2 regions of the Streptomyces sp. NPDC040718 genome follow, and region 1 is predicted to be linked to the other one. Evidence: riboswitches for the same ligand, from Rfam matches in the RefSeq annotation. Region 1 holds a riboswitch; the other holds the start of a gene.
The links. A riboswitch is a leader RNA that binds a small molecule or an ion and turns the genes downstream of it on or off. The one in region 1 is predicted to bind ZMP and ZTP.
Positions count from the first base shown of each region.

Region 2: it holds a riboswitch for ZMP and ZTP, as region 1 does, so the genes downstream of both, ACZ597_RS15950 (bifunctional 5,10-methylenetetrahydrofolate dehydrogenase/5,10-methenyltetrahydrofolate cyclohydrolase) here and ACZ597_RS04305 (serine hydroxymethyltransferase) in region 1, are expected to answer to the same signal.

Region 1 is NZ_JBVIXO010000001.1:925,813-933,182, reverse strand. Features, by position in the region: gene pdxR (MocR-like pyridoxine biosynthesis transcription factor PdxR) at 1-112, shown strand, start outside; gene ACZ597_RS04330 (DMT family protein) at 635-1,447, opposite strand; gene ACZ597_RS04325 (hypothetical protein) at 1,545-1,847, shown strand; gene ACZ597_RS04320 (glutathionylspermidine synthase family protein) at 1,854-3,050, shown strand; gene ACZ597_RS04315 (hypothetical protein) at 3,075-3,617, opposite strand; gene rocD (ornithine--oxo-acid transaminase) at 3,764-4,969, opposite strand; ZMP/ZTP riboswitch at 5,087-5,177, shown strand; gene ACZ597_RS04305 (serine hydroxymethyltransferase) at 5,213-6,481, shown strand; gene trpS (tryptophan--tRNA ligase) at 6,574-7,370, shown strand, end outside.
Region 2 is NZ_JBVIXO010000005.1:390,678-398,047, forward strand. Features, by position in the region: gene ACZ597_RS15940 (MAB_1171c family putative transporter) at 77-1,267, shown strand; gene ACZ597_RS15945 (NADH:flavin oxidoreductase/NADH oxidase family protein) at 1,264-2,511, opposite strand; gene ACZ597_RS15950 (bifunctional 5,10-methylenetetrahydrofolate dehydrogenase/5,10-methenyltetrahydrofolate cyclohydrolase) at 2,572-3,417, opposite strand; ZMP/ZTP riboswitch at 3,478-3,580, opposite strand; gene ACZ597_RS15955 (methyltransferase domain-containing protein) at 3,638-4,399, shown strand; gene ACZ597_RS15960 (RNA polymerase sigma factor) at 4,614-6,200, shown strand; gene ACZ597_RS15965 (SRPBCC family protein) at 6,284-6,724, opposite strand; gene ACZ597_RS15970 (amino acid permease) at 6,766-7,370, opposite strand, start outside.

The sequences.
Region 1 (7,370 bases):
CCCGGACTCGGAGATGCCGCCGCGCGAGGCCCTGATCGTCGGCTACGGCACCCCGCCCGTGAGCGCCTGGACCCCGACGCTGTCCGCCCTGACCGCCGCCCTTCCTTCTTGACGCGGCCCTCGCACCGCTCAGCGCCGGCGCGCTTCCCGGGCTTCGGCCCGCTGCGCCGGCCTCCGGCCGTCGGGCCCGGGGCGGGGCCGGTGGTCGTCTGCGGGTGGAGTGCCGCTGCGCGGGGCCGAGTTCCCCTACCCGCCCTTCAACCATTCTCGCCTCAGACGCCGGCGCGGCTGAAATCAGCCCCGCCGGCGATTGAGGCGCGGGGTCTGGGGCGGAGACCCTGGGAACGGCGGAAGGGCGGGTAGGGGACCGCCCCGCAGGGCACCCCCGCCCGGGCGGGGCGGGACGCTCCAAGAGCGGCACCCCCGGCCCCGCCCCGGGGAACGGCGGCCAGCCGCAGGGCACACCCCCGCACGGTCCCGCCCCGGGGAACGGCGGCCAGCCGCAGGGCACACCCCCGCACGGTCCGGCCCTGGGGAACGGCGGCCAGCCGCAGAGCACACCCGCACTCGGAACGTCCCGCCCCGGGGAACGGCGGCCAGCCGCAGGGCACACCCCCGCACGGTCCGGCCAGGGTTACGGTTCGCCGAAGCGGGACAGGGCCAGGGAGCCGGCCACGGCCACCGCGAAGCCGGCCACCGCCAGCCACGTCAGGCCCTCGCGGGTGCGGTCGCCGAGCCAGGCCACGCCCACCACCGCCGGGCCGATCGTCTCGCCCAGCACCAGGCCCGCCGTCGCCGCCGTGACCGAGCCGCGCTGCAGGGCGGAGGTGAGCAGCAGGAACGCCGCCGCCCCGCCCAGCAGCAGCGCGTACAGCGCCGGGTTGCGCAGCTCCCGCAGGGAGACGGAGTCGATGAGGCGGACCGCCACCTCCACCACCCCGAAGCCCGTCCCCGCCGCCAGCCCGAGCACCAGCGCGCGCGAGCCGTCCGGCAGCCCGCCGGCCACCGCGCCGGCCACCAGCACCAGCCCCGCCACCCCCAGCAGGCCCAGCTTCAGCGCGAGCGTGCCCGTTCCCGAGCCCTCCTCACCGGAGGCCAGCCCGAGCATCAGCAGCCCCGCGCACACCACCCCCACCGCGCCCCACTCCACCCGTGACAGCCGCACCCGCAACAGCCGGGCCGCGACCACCGCCGTCACCGCCAGGCTCGCGGCCAGCGCGGCCCCCACCGCATAGATCGGGACATGCCGCAGGGCGATGATCTGGAGCACGAAGCCGACCGCGTCCAGCCCGAGCCCCGCCAGGTACCGCCACTGCCGCACCGCCCTCAGGAACAGCGCCGCGTCCACCCCCGAGCCCGCCCCCGGCCTCGCCGCGGCCCGGGCCGCCACGGCCTGGAGCACGGACGCCGTACCGAAACAGACCGCCGCACCCAGCGCACAAACCATCCCAACCAGCACGAACCGACTCTAGGTCACCATCGTGACAAGGGTGTGACGGCGGCCGGATTCCATCCCCCCGCGCCTCCGCTCTAGGGTGCAGGCCATGGATACCGGCAACACGACCAGACGACGCATGCGCTCCGGCGCGGTCGCCCTCGGCGGCATGGGCCTGCTCGCCGCCACCCTCGTGGCCTGCGGGAGCAGCGACGAGCCCGACAAGCGCTGCGCCTCCCGCAAGACGCTGGACCACCTGAACTCCAAGGAGTGCAAGACCGGCGGCACCGGCTCGTACTACTACGGCGGCTCCGTCCGCAACGGCAAGGTGACCGGCGGCAGCTTCGACAAGTCCGCCGTCACCCGCGGCGGCATCGGCGGCCACAGCAGCTCCGGCTCCTCCGGCGGCTGAGCGCACATGCAGCGGCACACCATCGAACCGCGCCCCGACTGGCAGAAGACCGTCGAGGAGCAGGGGCTGATCTACCCCCTCACCCGCTACCCCGACGACTCCCTGCGCCCCTACTGGGACGAGAGCGCCTACTACTCCTTCTCACTCCCCGAGGTCGAGGCGCTGGAGGAGGTGGTCGAGGAACTGCACGCCATGTGCCTGGCCGCCGCCGCGCACATCGTCGACAACGACCGCTTCGCGGACCTCGGCATCACGGACCCGAAGCTGGCCGCGCTGATCACCGAGTCCTGGCGCCGGCGCGCCGAACAGCCCTCCCTCTACGGCCGGTTCGACCTGCGCTACGACGGCACCGGCGAGCCCGCCAAGCTGCTGGAGTACAACGCGGACACGCCCACCTCCCTGGTGGAGGCCGCGAGCCCGCAGTGGTTCTGGATGGAGGAGCGCTTCCCCGGCGCCGACCAGTGGAACTCCCTCCACGAGCGGCTCGTCGAGGCCTGGCGCCGCCAGGCCGAGCTGCTGCCGCCGGGCCCGGTGCACTTCGCGCACTCCGAGACCGACGAGCTCGGCGAGGACCTGATGACGGTGGCCTACCTCCAGGAGACCGCCGAGCAGGCCGGGCTGGAGACGCACGCGCTGTCGGTCGAGACGATCGGCTGGGACAGCCTCTCGGGCCGGTTCGTGGACGAGAAGCTCCGCTTCATCCGCGGCTGCTTCAAGCTCTACCCGTGGGAGTGGCTGGTCACCGACGAGTTCGGCCCGCAGGTGCTGGGCACCTACGACCACGGCGGCGGCTCGGGCACCACCGCCTGGATCGAGCCGCTGTGGAAGATGCTGCTCGCCAACAAGGCGCTGCTGGCGATCCTGTGGGAGCTCTTCCCCGAGCATCCCAACCTGCTGCCCGCCTACCTCGACGGGCCGCGCGAGCTGGCCGACACCTGCGGGTACGCCGCCAAGCCGCTGCTGGGCCGGGAGGGCGCCGGGGTCACGCTGCACGAGGCGGGCGGGGAGGGCGAGCCCTTCGTCCCGGCCGAGGGGGAGACGTACGTCTTCCAGGCGCTGGCCCCCCTGCCCGACTTCGACGGCAACCGCGTGGTGCTCGGCGCGTGGGTCGTCGAGGAGGAGGCGGCGGGGCTGGGCATCCGGGAATCGGCGGGGCTCGTCACGGACGAGTACGCCCGCTTCCTGCCCCATGTCATCCTGTAGGGCCGTCAGGGCCGTCAGGATCCGTCAGTTGTCGCCGCAGTAGCTGTCGAAGGACGTCTCGGCCCCCGACTTCCAGCCGAGCCAGTAGGACTTGGAGTGGTCCTGGCTCGTGTCGGGCTGGGCCGGGACGTCGCAGTTCGACCGTGACGCCGCCTTCATGCCGGCCAGGTGCCCGTCCGCGTAGCCCTTCTGGAACTCCCTGGAGTCCCCGGCGGAGGGCGTGGACCCCGCGACCTTGCAGTTCACGAAGACGGGGGACTGGTCCTCGTTGACCGCGAGGACGGTGTACTCGACGTTCTTCTGGAACCGCTGGACCCGGAAGTTGCCGTCGGCGTCGATGTTCAGCGGTTCGGTGGACTCGCCGTCGTTGAGGGTGCGCGGGGGAGTGAACCCCTCGCCGGTGATGACGACGAACCGCCCTTGCGGGTCGGGCGTGACCGTGCAGCTGGCGGCGGGAACCGCCGCCGGGGCGGCGGCGGCCGGTGCGGCGAGGGCGGCGGCGCCGCCGAGGGCGACGGAGGACGCCAGGAGGCCGCAGAGCACGGGGTGTCGGTTGCGTCGGTGCATGGGGATGCTCCCATCGGAGGGTCGGGCCCGGGATCGGCGGGGCGCGCACCCGTACGGGGTCCTCCCATCGTCCGGCGGGCCGCTGCCGGTGTCCACCGCAGCGGCGGGCACGGCCGGCGGACCGGCCGCACCCGCCCATCCGGCCGCTACGCGGAGAGGACCGACCGCAGCTGGTCGAGCCCCCAGTCCAGGTCCTCCTTGGAGATCACCAGCGGCGGCGCGATCCGGATCGTCGACCCGTGGGTGTCCTTCACCAGGACGCCGAGCTCCATCAGCTTCTCGGAGACCTCGCGGCCCGTCCCGAGAGCCGGGTCGACGTCCACGCCCGCCCACAGCCCGCGGCCGCGCACGGCGGTCACCGAACCGCCGCCGACCAGCAGGTTGAGCTCCCGGTGCAGGTGGTCGCCGAGTTCGGCGGCGCGCTGCTGGTACTCGCCGGTGCGCAGCATCGCGATCACCTCCAGCGCGACGGCGCAGGCGAGCGGGTTCCCGCCGAAGGTGGATCCGTGCTCGCCGGGGCGGAACACACCGAGCACGTCCCGGTCGGCGACCACTGCCGACACGGGCACGACACCGCCGCCGAGCGCCTTGCCGAGGACGTACACGTCGGGCACGACGCCCTCGTGCTCGCACGCGAAGGTGCGGCCGGTGCGGCCCAGGCCCGACTGGATCTCGTCCGCCATGAACAGGACGTTCCGCCGGCGCGTCAGCTCCCGTACGCCCGACAGGTATCCGGCGGGCGGGACGAGCACCCCGGCCTCGCCCTGGACCGGCTCCAGCAGCACGGCCACGGTGTTGGCGGTGACGGCGGCGTCGAGGGCGGTCAGGTCCCCGTACGGGACGATCTCGAAGCCGGGCGTGTAGGGGCCGTAGTGGTCGCGGGCCTCGTGGTCGGTGGAGAAGGACACGATGGTCGTCGTACGGCCGTGGAAGTTGTTCGCGGCGACGACGATCTTGGCCTGGCCGTCGGGGACGCCCTTGACCTCGTACCCCCACTTGCGGGCCGTCTTGACCGCCGTCTCCACCGCCTCCGCGCCCGTGTTCATGGGCAGCACCATCTCCTTGCCGCACAGCGCGGCGAGTTCGGCGCAGAAGTCGGCGAAGCGGTCGTGGTGGAAGGCGCGGGAGGTGAGGGTGACCCGCTCCAGCTGGGCCCGGGCGGCGTCGATCAGCCTGCGGTTGCCGTGGCCGAAGTTGAGCGCCGAGTACCCGGCGAGCATGTCGAGGTACCGGCGGCCCTCCACGTCGGTCATCCACGCCCCGTCCGCCGACGCGACGACGATCGGCAGGGGGTGGTAGTTGTGCGCGCTGTGTTCGTCGGCGGAGCGGATGGCATCAGCAGTTCTCGACACGGGGTCTCCGATCGTCCGTCTGGCTGGTGGCGCGGGTGACGTGGGTGACGTCATTTGTATCGTCGCTCGGATCGTGGAACCGGAAACCTCCTCGGTGCCGCGCCCGCTATGGTGTTCGGTACGCACGGCGACTGGCGTACGGAGAACCGACTCCGGGGGAGTCGTGCGCGCACGACCGCACACAGGGCCGCTCGCCTGGGCCTCGCGGGGACGAGATTCGACATCGACCCCGGAGGAGCCGCGATGACCGCGCACCGCCAGCCCGCCCTCTACGCAACCGACCCCGAGCTCGCCTCGCTCGTGTCCGCCGAGGAGACCCTCCAGGCGGAGACCCTGCGGCTGATCCCCAGCGAGAACTACGTCTCCGCGGCCGTGCTGGAGGCCTCCGGCACCGTCCTGCAGAACAAGTACAGCGAGGGCTACCCGGGCCGCCGCTACTACGAGGGCCAGCAGAACATCGACCGCGTCGAGGCCCTCGCGATCGAGCGGGCCAAGGGCCTGTTCGGGGTGGACCACGCCAACGTCCAGCCGTACTCCGGCTCCCCGGCCAACCTGGCCGTCTACCTGGCCTTCGCGAAGCCCGGCGACACGGTGATGGGCATGGCCCTCCCGATGGGCGGGCACCTGACGCACGGCTGGGGCGTCTCGGCCACGGGCTCCTGGTTCCGCGGCGTCCAGTACGGCGTCCGGCCCGACACGGGGCTCGTCGACTACGACGCGGTGCGGGCGCTGGCCCTGGCCGAACGCCCGAAGATCATCTTCTGTGGCGGTACGGCCCTGCCCCGCACCATCGACTTCGCGGCCTTCGCCTCCATCGCCGAGGAGGCCGGCTCGATCCTGGTCGCGGACGTGGCCCACATCGCCGGCCTGATCGCCGGCGGGGCCCACCCCTCCCCGGCGGGCCACGTGGACGTGATCTCCACGACCACCCACAAGACCCTGCGCGGTCCGCGCGGCGCGATGCTGATGTGCCGCGAGGAGCACGCGAAGGCCATCGACAAGGCGGTCTTCCCGGGCCTCCAGGGCGGCCCGCACAACCAGACGACGGCGGGCATCGCGGTGGCCCTGCACGAGGCCGCGCAGCCGTCCTTCGTCTCGTACGCGCACGCGGTCGTGGCCAACGCGAAGGCGCTGGCCGCGGCGCTCCTGGAGCGGGGCTTCGACCTGGTCTCGGGCGGTACGGACAACCACCTGATCCTGATCGACCTCACCGGGAAGGACGTCCCGGGCAAGGTCGCGGCGAAGGCCCTGGACCGGGCGGGCATCGTGGTGAACTACAACACGGTGCCGTTCGACCCGCGCAAGCCGTTCGACCCGTCGGGCATCCGCATCGGCACGCCCTCGCTGACCTCCCGCGGCCTGGCGGCGGAGCACATGCCGGCGGTGGCGGACTGGATCTCCCGCGCGGTGGACGCCGCCGCCAAGGCCGACGAGCCGGCCCTCGCCGCGATCCGTTCCGAGGTCGCGGAGCTCATGGCCGCCTTCCCCGCCCCCGGGCTGCCCCTTTCCTGAGGCATGTGCCGGGCCCCTCCTCCACGCGGCGCGTGGAGGAGGGGCCCGGCCCGCCGGGCGGAGGGGCGCCGGGCAGGTGGAAGAATGGGGGCATGGCTTCTGACCGTCCTCGCGCGCTCTCCGGCATCCAGCCCACCTCCGGTTCGTTCCACCTCGGGAACTACCTCGGAGCGATCCGCCAGTACGTCGCCCTCCAGGAGACGCACGACGCCTTCTACATGGTCGTCGACCTCCACGCGATCACCATGCCGCAGGATCCGAAGGACCTCCGCGCGAACACCCGGCTGTCCGCCGCGCAGCTCCTCGCCGCCGGCCTGGACCCCGACCGGTGCACGCTCTTCATCCAGAGCCACGTCCCGGAGCACGCGCAGCTCGGCTGGGTCATGAACTGCATCACCGGCTTCGGCGAGGCCAGCCGGATGACCCAGTTCAAGGACAAGTCCGCCAAGGGCGGGGTCAACAGCGCCAGCGTCGGCCTGTTCACGTACCCGATCCTCCAGGTCGCCGACATCCTCCTCTACCAGGCGAACGCCGTCCCGGTCGGCGAGGACCAGCGCCAGCACATCGAGCTGACCCGCGACCTGGCCGAGCGCTTCAACCAGCGCTTCGGCCGGACCTTCACCCTCCCCGCCGCGCACATCGTCAAGGAGGTCGCGAAGATCTACGACCTCCAGGACCCGGCGATCAAGATGTCGAAGTCCGCGTCCTCCCCCAAGGGGCTGATCAACCTCCTCGACGAGCCCAAGGTCACCGAGAAGAAGATCAAGAGCGCGGTCACCGACACGGACACCGTGATCCGCTTCGACACCGAGAACAAGCCCGGCGTCAGCAACCTGCTCACGATCCTCTCCACCCTCACGGGCGAGTCGGTCCCCGCCCTGGAGGCCTC
Region 2 (7,370 bases), on a different contig from region 1:
GGTCCGAGAGAAAGCACCGCACGATGCCCCCCACCCCCGCCCCGGTCCTCCGTACCGACGCCCCCGGCCGTCCGCGGTGAAGGACGGCCTGCCGCTCTACCTGGCGGGATCGGTGCTGGTACTGGCCCTGCTGATCAAGGCCCCGGCCCTGCGCCGGGGCTGGGACCAGCCGCTGATGCGGGCCGTGTGCGCGCTGCTGGTGGTCGGCTGCCTGCTCACCTTCCTGGCGCCCCCGCCCTCCCTCGCGGCGGTCAACCGGCTCACCGGGGTGGTCAACTTCGCCGCCCCGCTGGTGTACGGCGTGCTGACGGCCTTCTCGGGGGCCTCCATCGTGCTGATCCTGCACTGGGCGGGGGGTCCGGCGGCGCAGCTGCGGCGGGCGACCTGGGCGACGGTGGGGGTGTTCAGCGCGGTCACCGTGCTGATCGTGGTCTTCTTCGTGGTCGGGGACGCGCACGTGGAGCGGCTGCGGGACCTGGACACGTACTACGCGAACACGCCGTGGCTGCGCGAGATGATCGTCTGCTACCTGCTGGCGCACACCGTCGGCAGCGCCGCGCTGAGCCTGCTCTGCCTGAAGTGGATGCTGCGGGTGGATCCCGCGCTGCGGCCGCTGCGGACCGGGCTGGCGCTGCTGACCCTCGGCGGGGTGCTGGACCTCGGTTACCTCGTCGCGAAGTGGGCCGCCGTCGGGGCGCGCTGGGCCGGCCGCGACTGGGACGGCCTGTCCACGTACGCGGCCCCGCCGCTCGCGTCGGCGGCGGCGCTGCTGGTGGGTACCGGGTTCATCGTCCCGATGGTCGGCGGCTCGGAGGCCTGGCGGGACTTCAGCCAGTACCGGCGGCTGCGCCCGCTGTGGAAGGCCCTGCGCGGATTCGCCCACCTCAGTGTGGCGAGGGTGCCGCTGACCTGGTGGTCGCCGGTCGGGATCCGGCTGATCCACCGAGAGTCGGTGATCGACGACGGGCTGCTGGCCCTGGCGAGCTGGTTCGACCCCGCCGTGCGGGCGGAAGCGTACGGGGCCGCCCGCCGCCAGGGCCTGGCCGAGGCGGGCGCCTCCGTGGTGGCGGACGCGGCCATGCTCGCCGCCGCCTGCCGGTCACGGGCCGCCGCCGAACGGTCCGGCACCCCGGGCGCCGGCTCCGCGGAACCCGCCCCGTACCGCCTCGACGGGCAGCCCCTGGCCGCGCTCGCCCGGGAGTTCCGCAGCTCGCCGATCGTGGAAGCGGCCCGCCGGGGGCTGCCGGTCGGCCAGGAGGCCGGCTAGGGGGTGCCGGGGGCCGGCTCGCGGGAGAGCCACGCCCCGTACGCGCGGACCCTGCGCCGGTGCCGGAGGGAGTCCGCGGTGAAGATCCAGCGCGGTGAGACGCGCGCGCGGGGTTCCAGCCCCCGGGCCAGCCGGTCCAGCTGGAAGCGCACGAGGGCCAGCGTGCCCGCGGCGGCCAGGCTCCGGTCCCGCCAGGCGAGCCGGGGCACGGCCACCCGTACGTCCTCGCCGGCGCGCCAGCGCGCGGGCAGGTCGGGGCGCAGGGCCAGGGCGGAGGCCATGCCGACGACGGCGACGCCGCGGGCCAGGGCCTTCTCGGCGGTGTCGCGGCGGGTGATGCCGCCGGTCAGCATCAGCGGCACGGCCGCGGTCTCCAGCAGGCGCTCCGCGAGGGAGAGGAAGTAGGCCTCCCGCTCCAGGGTCCGCTGGTCGGTGGTGTGGCCCATGCTGGCGGGGCTCTCCACGGTGCCGCCGGACAGCTCGACCAGGTCCACGCCGAGGCCGGCGAGGGCCTTGATGACCTGGGCGGCCTCCTCGCTGTCGAAGCCGCCGCGCTGGAAGTCGGCGGCGTTCAGCTTCACCCCGATCGCGAAGCCGTCCGAGACCCGGTCGCGGACGGCGGCGAGGATCTGCGTGAGCATCCGGACGCGGTTGTCCAGGCTGCCGCCCCAGCGGTCGGTGCGCCGGTTGACGAGCGGGGAGAGGAACTGGCTGAGGAGGTAGCCGTGCGCGGCGTGGACCTGTACGCCGTGGAAGCCCGCTTCCTCGGCCCGCCGGGCGGTGAGGGCGAACCGGGCGATCGTCGCCTCGATGTCGGCCTCGGTCATGGCGGTGGGGCGGGCGAAGCGCTTGGTGTGCCGGCCGAGGCGGATGGGGACGGCGGAGGGGGCCCAGGCGGTGCCGGGCATGTCGGAGCCGACCTGCCGGCCGGGGTGGTTGATCTGCATCCAGACCCGGGCGTCGCCCGAGGTCGCGGCCGCGGCCCAGCGGCGGAAGGGCTCCAGCGGGGAGTCCTCGTCGAGGACGACGGTGGCCGGGGAGGTCAGGGCCCGGCGGTCGACCATCACGTTGCCGGTGATGACCAGGCCGGCGCCGCCGCGCGCCCAGCGGGCGTACAGCCGCTCCATGCGCCCGTCGGGGAGCTGGCCGGGCTGGGCGGCGAGGCTCTCTTCCATGGCGGCCTTGGCGAGACGGTTGGGAAGGGTGGTGCCCCCCGGCAGGTCGAGCGGTGCGAACAGGTCCATCCGAGTCCCCCAAGCTTGTGGCGCGGCCGTCACGCGGGGCCGCGCCACAAGATGATCGCCTCAGAGCTCAGCGAGGTCCAGCCCGGCCTGGGCCGCGGCGGCCTGGACGGTCTGCTCCAGCAGGACCGCGATGGTCATCGGGCCGACGCCGCCGGGGACCGGGGTGATGAGGGAGGCGCGGGCGGCGGCCGACTCGAAGTGGACGTCGCCGACGTTGCCCTCGTTGTAGCCGGCGTCCAGGACGACCGCGCCGGGCTTGATGTCCTCGCCCCGGATGAACTCGGCCTTGCCGACCGCGGCGACCAGGACGTCCGCCTGGCGCACGATCGAGGGCAGGTCCTGGGTGCGGGAGTGGCAGTAGGTGACGGTGGCGTTCTTCTCCAGCAGCAGCATCCCGGCGGGCTTGCCCAGGATCGCGCTGCGGCCGACGACGACGGCGTGCTTGCCGGTGAGGTCCACGTCGTACTCCTCCAGCAGGCGCATGATGCCGCCGGGGGTGCAGGAGACGAAGCCGGGCAGGCCGAAGCCCATGGCGGCGAAGGAGTGCATGGTGACGCCGTCGACGTCCTTGCCGGGGGCGATGGCCTCGAAGGCGGCGCGCTCGTCGATGTGGTGCGGGACGGGGTGCTGGAGCAGGATGCCGCTGATCTCCGGGTCCTCGGAGAGGGCGGTGATCGCGGCGACGAGCTCCTCGGTGGTGGTCCCGGCCGGCAGCTCCACGTGGCGGGAGGTGATCCCGGCCTTGGCGCACCGGTTCTGCTTCATCTTGACGTAGGTCACGGAAGCGGGGTCCTCGCCGACGAGGACGGTGGCCAGGCAGGGCGCGGTGCCGGTGCGCTCGGTGATCTTCGCCGCGAGGGCGGCGGTCCGCTCCGACACGCGGCGGGCGAGGGCGGTGCCGTCCATGAGCTGGGCGGTGGCGGTGGGGGCAGTCGTCACGGGGTCTCCTGAACGTCGCTGCGGATCGCGGTTCGCCCAGGCGCGCGGCAGACGGCGTACGGACCGTGGAGGTGTACGCCGGGCCGCTCCCCGGTGGTGATCCACCCGAACGCCAGTCACGGCCCGGGGCCCACTGTAGTCGACATATCCGGTGGATGACCGGGGTCCGAGCTGGGACGATCGAGACATGACGCGCACTTTCGACCATCTCGTCGCCGAGGCGGAGTCCGTCTCCGTCGACGGCTGGGACTTCTCCTGGCTCGACGGCCGGGCCACGGAGCAGCGGCCCTCCTGGGGCTACCAGCGGCTGCTGGGGGAGCGCCTGGCGACCGTCCGCTCGGCCCTGGACATCCAGACCGGCGGGGGCGAGGTGCTCGCCGGAGCGGGCCCGCTGCCCCCGCTGACGGCCGCCACCGAGTCCTGGCCGCCGAACATCGACAGGGCGACCCGGCTGCTGCACCCGCTGGGCGCGGTGGTGGTGGCGGACTCCGACGAGCCGCCGCTGCCGTTCGGGGACGCGGCCTTCGAGCTCGTCGCCAGCCGCCACCCGGTCACCATCTGGTGGGACGAGATCGCCCGCGTGCTGGTGCCGGGCGGCACCTACCTGTCGCAGCAGGTGGGTCCGGCGAGCGTCTTCGAGCTCGTCGAGTACTTCCTCGGCCCGCAGCCGGAGGAGGTCCGGCGCGCCCGCCACCCCGACGACGCGGTCGCCGACGCCGCGCGGGCCGGTCTGGAGATCACCGACCTGCGCTCCGAGCGGCTGCGTACGGAGTTCCACGACATCGGTGCCGTGATCTACTTCTTGAGGAAGGTGATCTGGATGGTTCCCGGCTTCACGGTCGGACAGTACCGCGACCGGCTGCGCGAGCTCCACGAACGGATCGGGAGGGAGGGTCCGTTCGTCGCGCACACCGCCCGTTTCCTCATCGAGGCCCGCAAGAAGGAGTGACCTGAAGTGCGGACGGATCCCCGCCGGATCGGTTGCGCGGCCACAGCGTGGCGCAGGTCACTCAATTCAGCGCGTAACGAATCGACTCGGGCAGGCGATGAACCGACAGGTGTCCTCGCGCGGCCCCGGAATACAGACCCGCTTCGGTCTGTTTCCCGAGTCCGCGCGATGATGTCCCGCCCACTCCTTATCTGTTCGCAACGAGAGGCTCCTTGTGTCGCTCAGCCCGTCCCGTACGTTCCCTCCGGAGATCGCCGAATCCGAGGCCCTGGTCGCGCTCGTCGAGCGCGGCCGCGAGCAGGGTCACATCAACGGTGACGATGTCCGCCAGGCCTTCGAGGCCGGCCGCATCCCGGTGGACCAGTGGAAGCGGGTCCTGCGCAGCCTGAACCAGGTCCTGGACGAGGAGGGTGTCGCCCTCCACGTCAGCGCCGCCCCCGCCACGAAGGCTGCTGCCAAGAAGCCCCGCAAGGCAGCTGCCGCCCCGGCCCGCACCGTGACGAAGAAGGCGGTGGCCCCGCCGCGCCCCATCGGCGCGCGCAAGGCCTCCGCCACCGCTCCCGCCCCGGCCGCCGCCGCGGCGATATCCGCTCCGTCGGCCGCCGCGTCGGAGGAGGTGTCGGCCGAGGCCGCCGCCGAGCCGAAGAAGCGCGTGGTCAAGAAGGCCGCCGCCAAGAAGGCCACGGCCACCAAGAAGACCGCCGCCTCGAAGAAGGCCGGTGCCAAGGACGCCGACGACGCCGAGAACCCGGCCGTCGAGGGTGAGGACTGGGCCGTCGAGGACCTCGCCGAGGACACCGAGGAGGAGGCGCCCAAGGCCGCCGGCCAGGGCTTCGTCCTGTCCGACGAGGACGAGGACGACGCCCCGGCGCAGACGGTCATGGTGGCCGGCGCGACCGCCGACCCCGTCAAGGACTACCTGAAGCTGATCGGCAAGGTGCCGCTCCTCAACGCCGAGCAGGAGGTCGAGCTCGCCAAGCGCATCGAGGCGGGCCTGTTCTCCGAGTACAAGCTCGAAGAGGAGGAGGACCACAAGCCCGCGTTCAAGCGCGAGCTGGAGATCCTCGTCGAGGACGGCCGCCGGGCCAAGAACCACCTGCTGGAGGCCAACCTCCGCCTCGTGGTCTCGCTGGCCAAGCGCTACACGGGCCGCGGCATGCTCTTCCTGGACCTGATCCAGGAGGGCAACGTCGGTCTGATCCGCGCGGTGGAGAAGTTCGACTACACCAAGGGCTTCAAGTTCTCCACGTACGCGACCTGGTGGATCCGGCAGGCGATCACGCGTGCCATGGCCGACCAGTCGCGCACCATCCGCATCCCGGTGCACATGGTCGAGATCATCAACAAGCTCGCCCGTGTGCAGCGCCAGATGCTCCAGGACCTGGGACGCGAGCCCACCCCGGAGGAGCTGGGCAAGGAACTCGACATGACCCCCGAGAAGGTCATCGAGGTCCAGAAGTACGGCCGCGAGCCGATCTCCCTGCACACCCCGCTGGGTGAGGAGGGCGACAGCGAGTTCGGTGACCTCATCGAGGACTCCGAGGCGGTCGTCCCGGCCGACGCCGTGTCCTTCACCTTCCTCCAGGAGCAGCTGCAGTCGATCCTGGGCACGCTCTCCGAGCGTGAGGCGGGCGTGGTGTCCATGCGCTACGGCCTCAACGACGGCCAGCCGAAGACGCTGGACGAGATCGGCCGCGTGTACGGGGTCACCCGTGAGCGCATCCGCCAGATCGAGTCCAAGACCATGTCGAAGCTGCGCCACCCGTCGCGTTCGCAGGTCCTGCGCGACTACCTGGACTGATCCGGTCCCGGTATCGGAAACACCGGAGGCCCGCGCCGTCAGGCGCGGGCCTCCGCGTTTTCCCGCCGCCGGCGCGGCGGCGGTCAGTGCTCCAGCAGGTGCTTGAGCTTCTCCTCGCTGCGCGGCATCTCCTTGCGGAGCCTGGGCTTCACCACCAGGGGGACCAGCCCCCGGCCCAGCCCGCGGCCCTCGAAGTCGACCGACAGCGTCACGCGTGAGCGCGTCCCGTTGTCGAGGGGCTCGATCCTGCCCTGCACGTCCGGCCGGACCGGCCCGTCGACCCCGTGGACGTGCCAGCTCCTCGGCGGGTCGAGCTCGGTGAACTCCACGGTGGTGGGGATCCTCCGCTTGCCGAACTGCCGGGTGATGGCGACCCTGGAACCGACGTGCACGGGCAGGTCGCCCATCGGGACGGCGGCCACGGCGCTGTCCTGCCACTCGGGCAGGTGCGTGGGGTCCGTCACGTAGGCGAAGACGTCCTCGGGCCTGCGGTCGATGTCGATGGTATGGCTGATCGCGGACATGGCGACCCCTCGGAGCCCCCCTGGCCAGTCTTTCTTCCAAATTACTCCGCGGCCGTACCGGCCGCGCGGCGCTTGCGGGCGGCCATCAGCGCGTAGACGAGGACGCCCGCGAAGAGGAACAGCACGCCCTGGTAGACGGCCGCGTAGCCGGACCCGGCGACCAGCCACATCGAGAACGCGAAGGCCGTGCCGGCGAGGACGGCGTCGCGGACCAGCCGCCCGCGCCGGACCCGCTCGCCCTGGCCCGAGGCCAGGAAGTAGAGCTGGGCGGCGGTGGAGAGCAGGTAGGGGACGGTCGCGGTGAAGGTCGTGACCAGGACGAGGATCTCGAAGACGCGCGCCGAGCCCGCCGTGTAGTTGTACACCGTGAGGGCGGAGGCCAGGACGACCGTGACCACCACACCGACGACCGGGACGCCGCGCTGCTTCTTCTCGAAGGCCTTCGGGAAGAGCCCGTCCCTGGCGGCCGCGTACGGGGTCTGCGCGCTGAGCAGGGTCCAGCCGTTGAGGGCGCCGAGCATCGAGACCACGGCCGCACCGGCGACGAGGGTGCCGCCCCAGGTGCCGCCGAAGATGGCGTTCACCGCGTCCGTGAACGGGGCCTGGGAGGAGACCAGCTTCTCGTGGGCGACCAGGCCGAAGACCG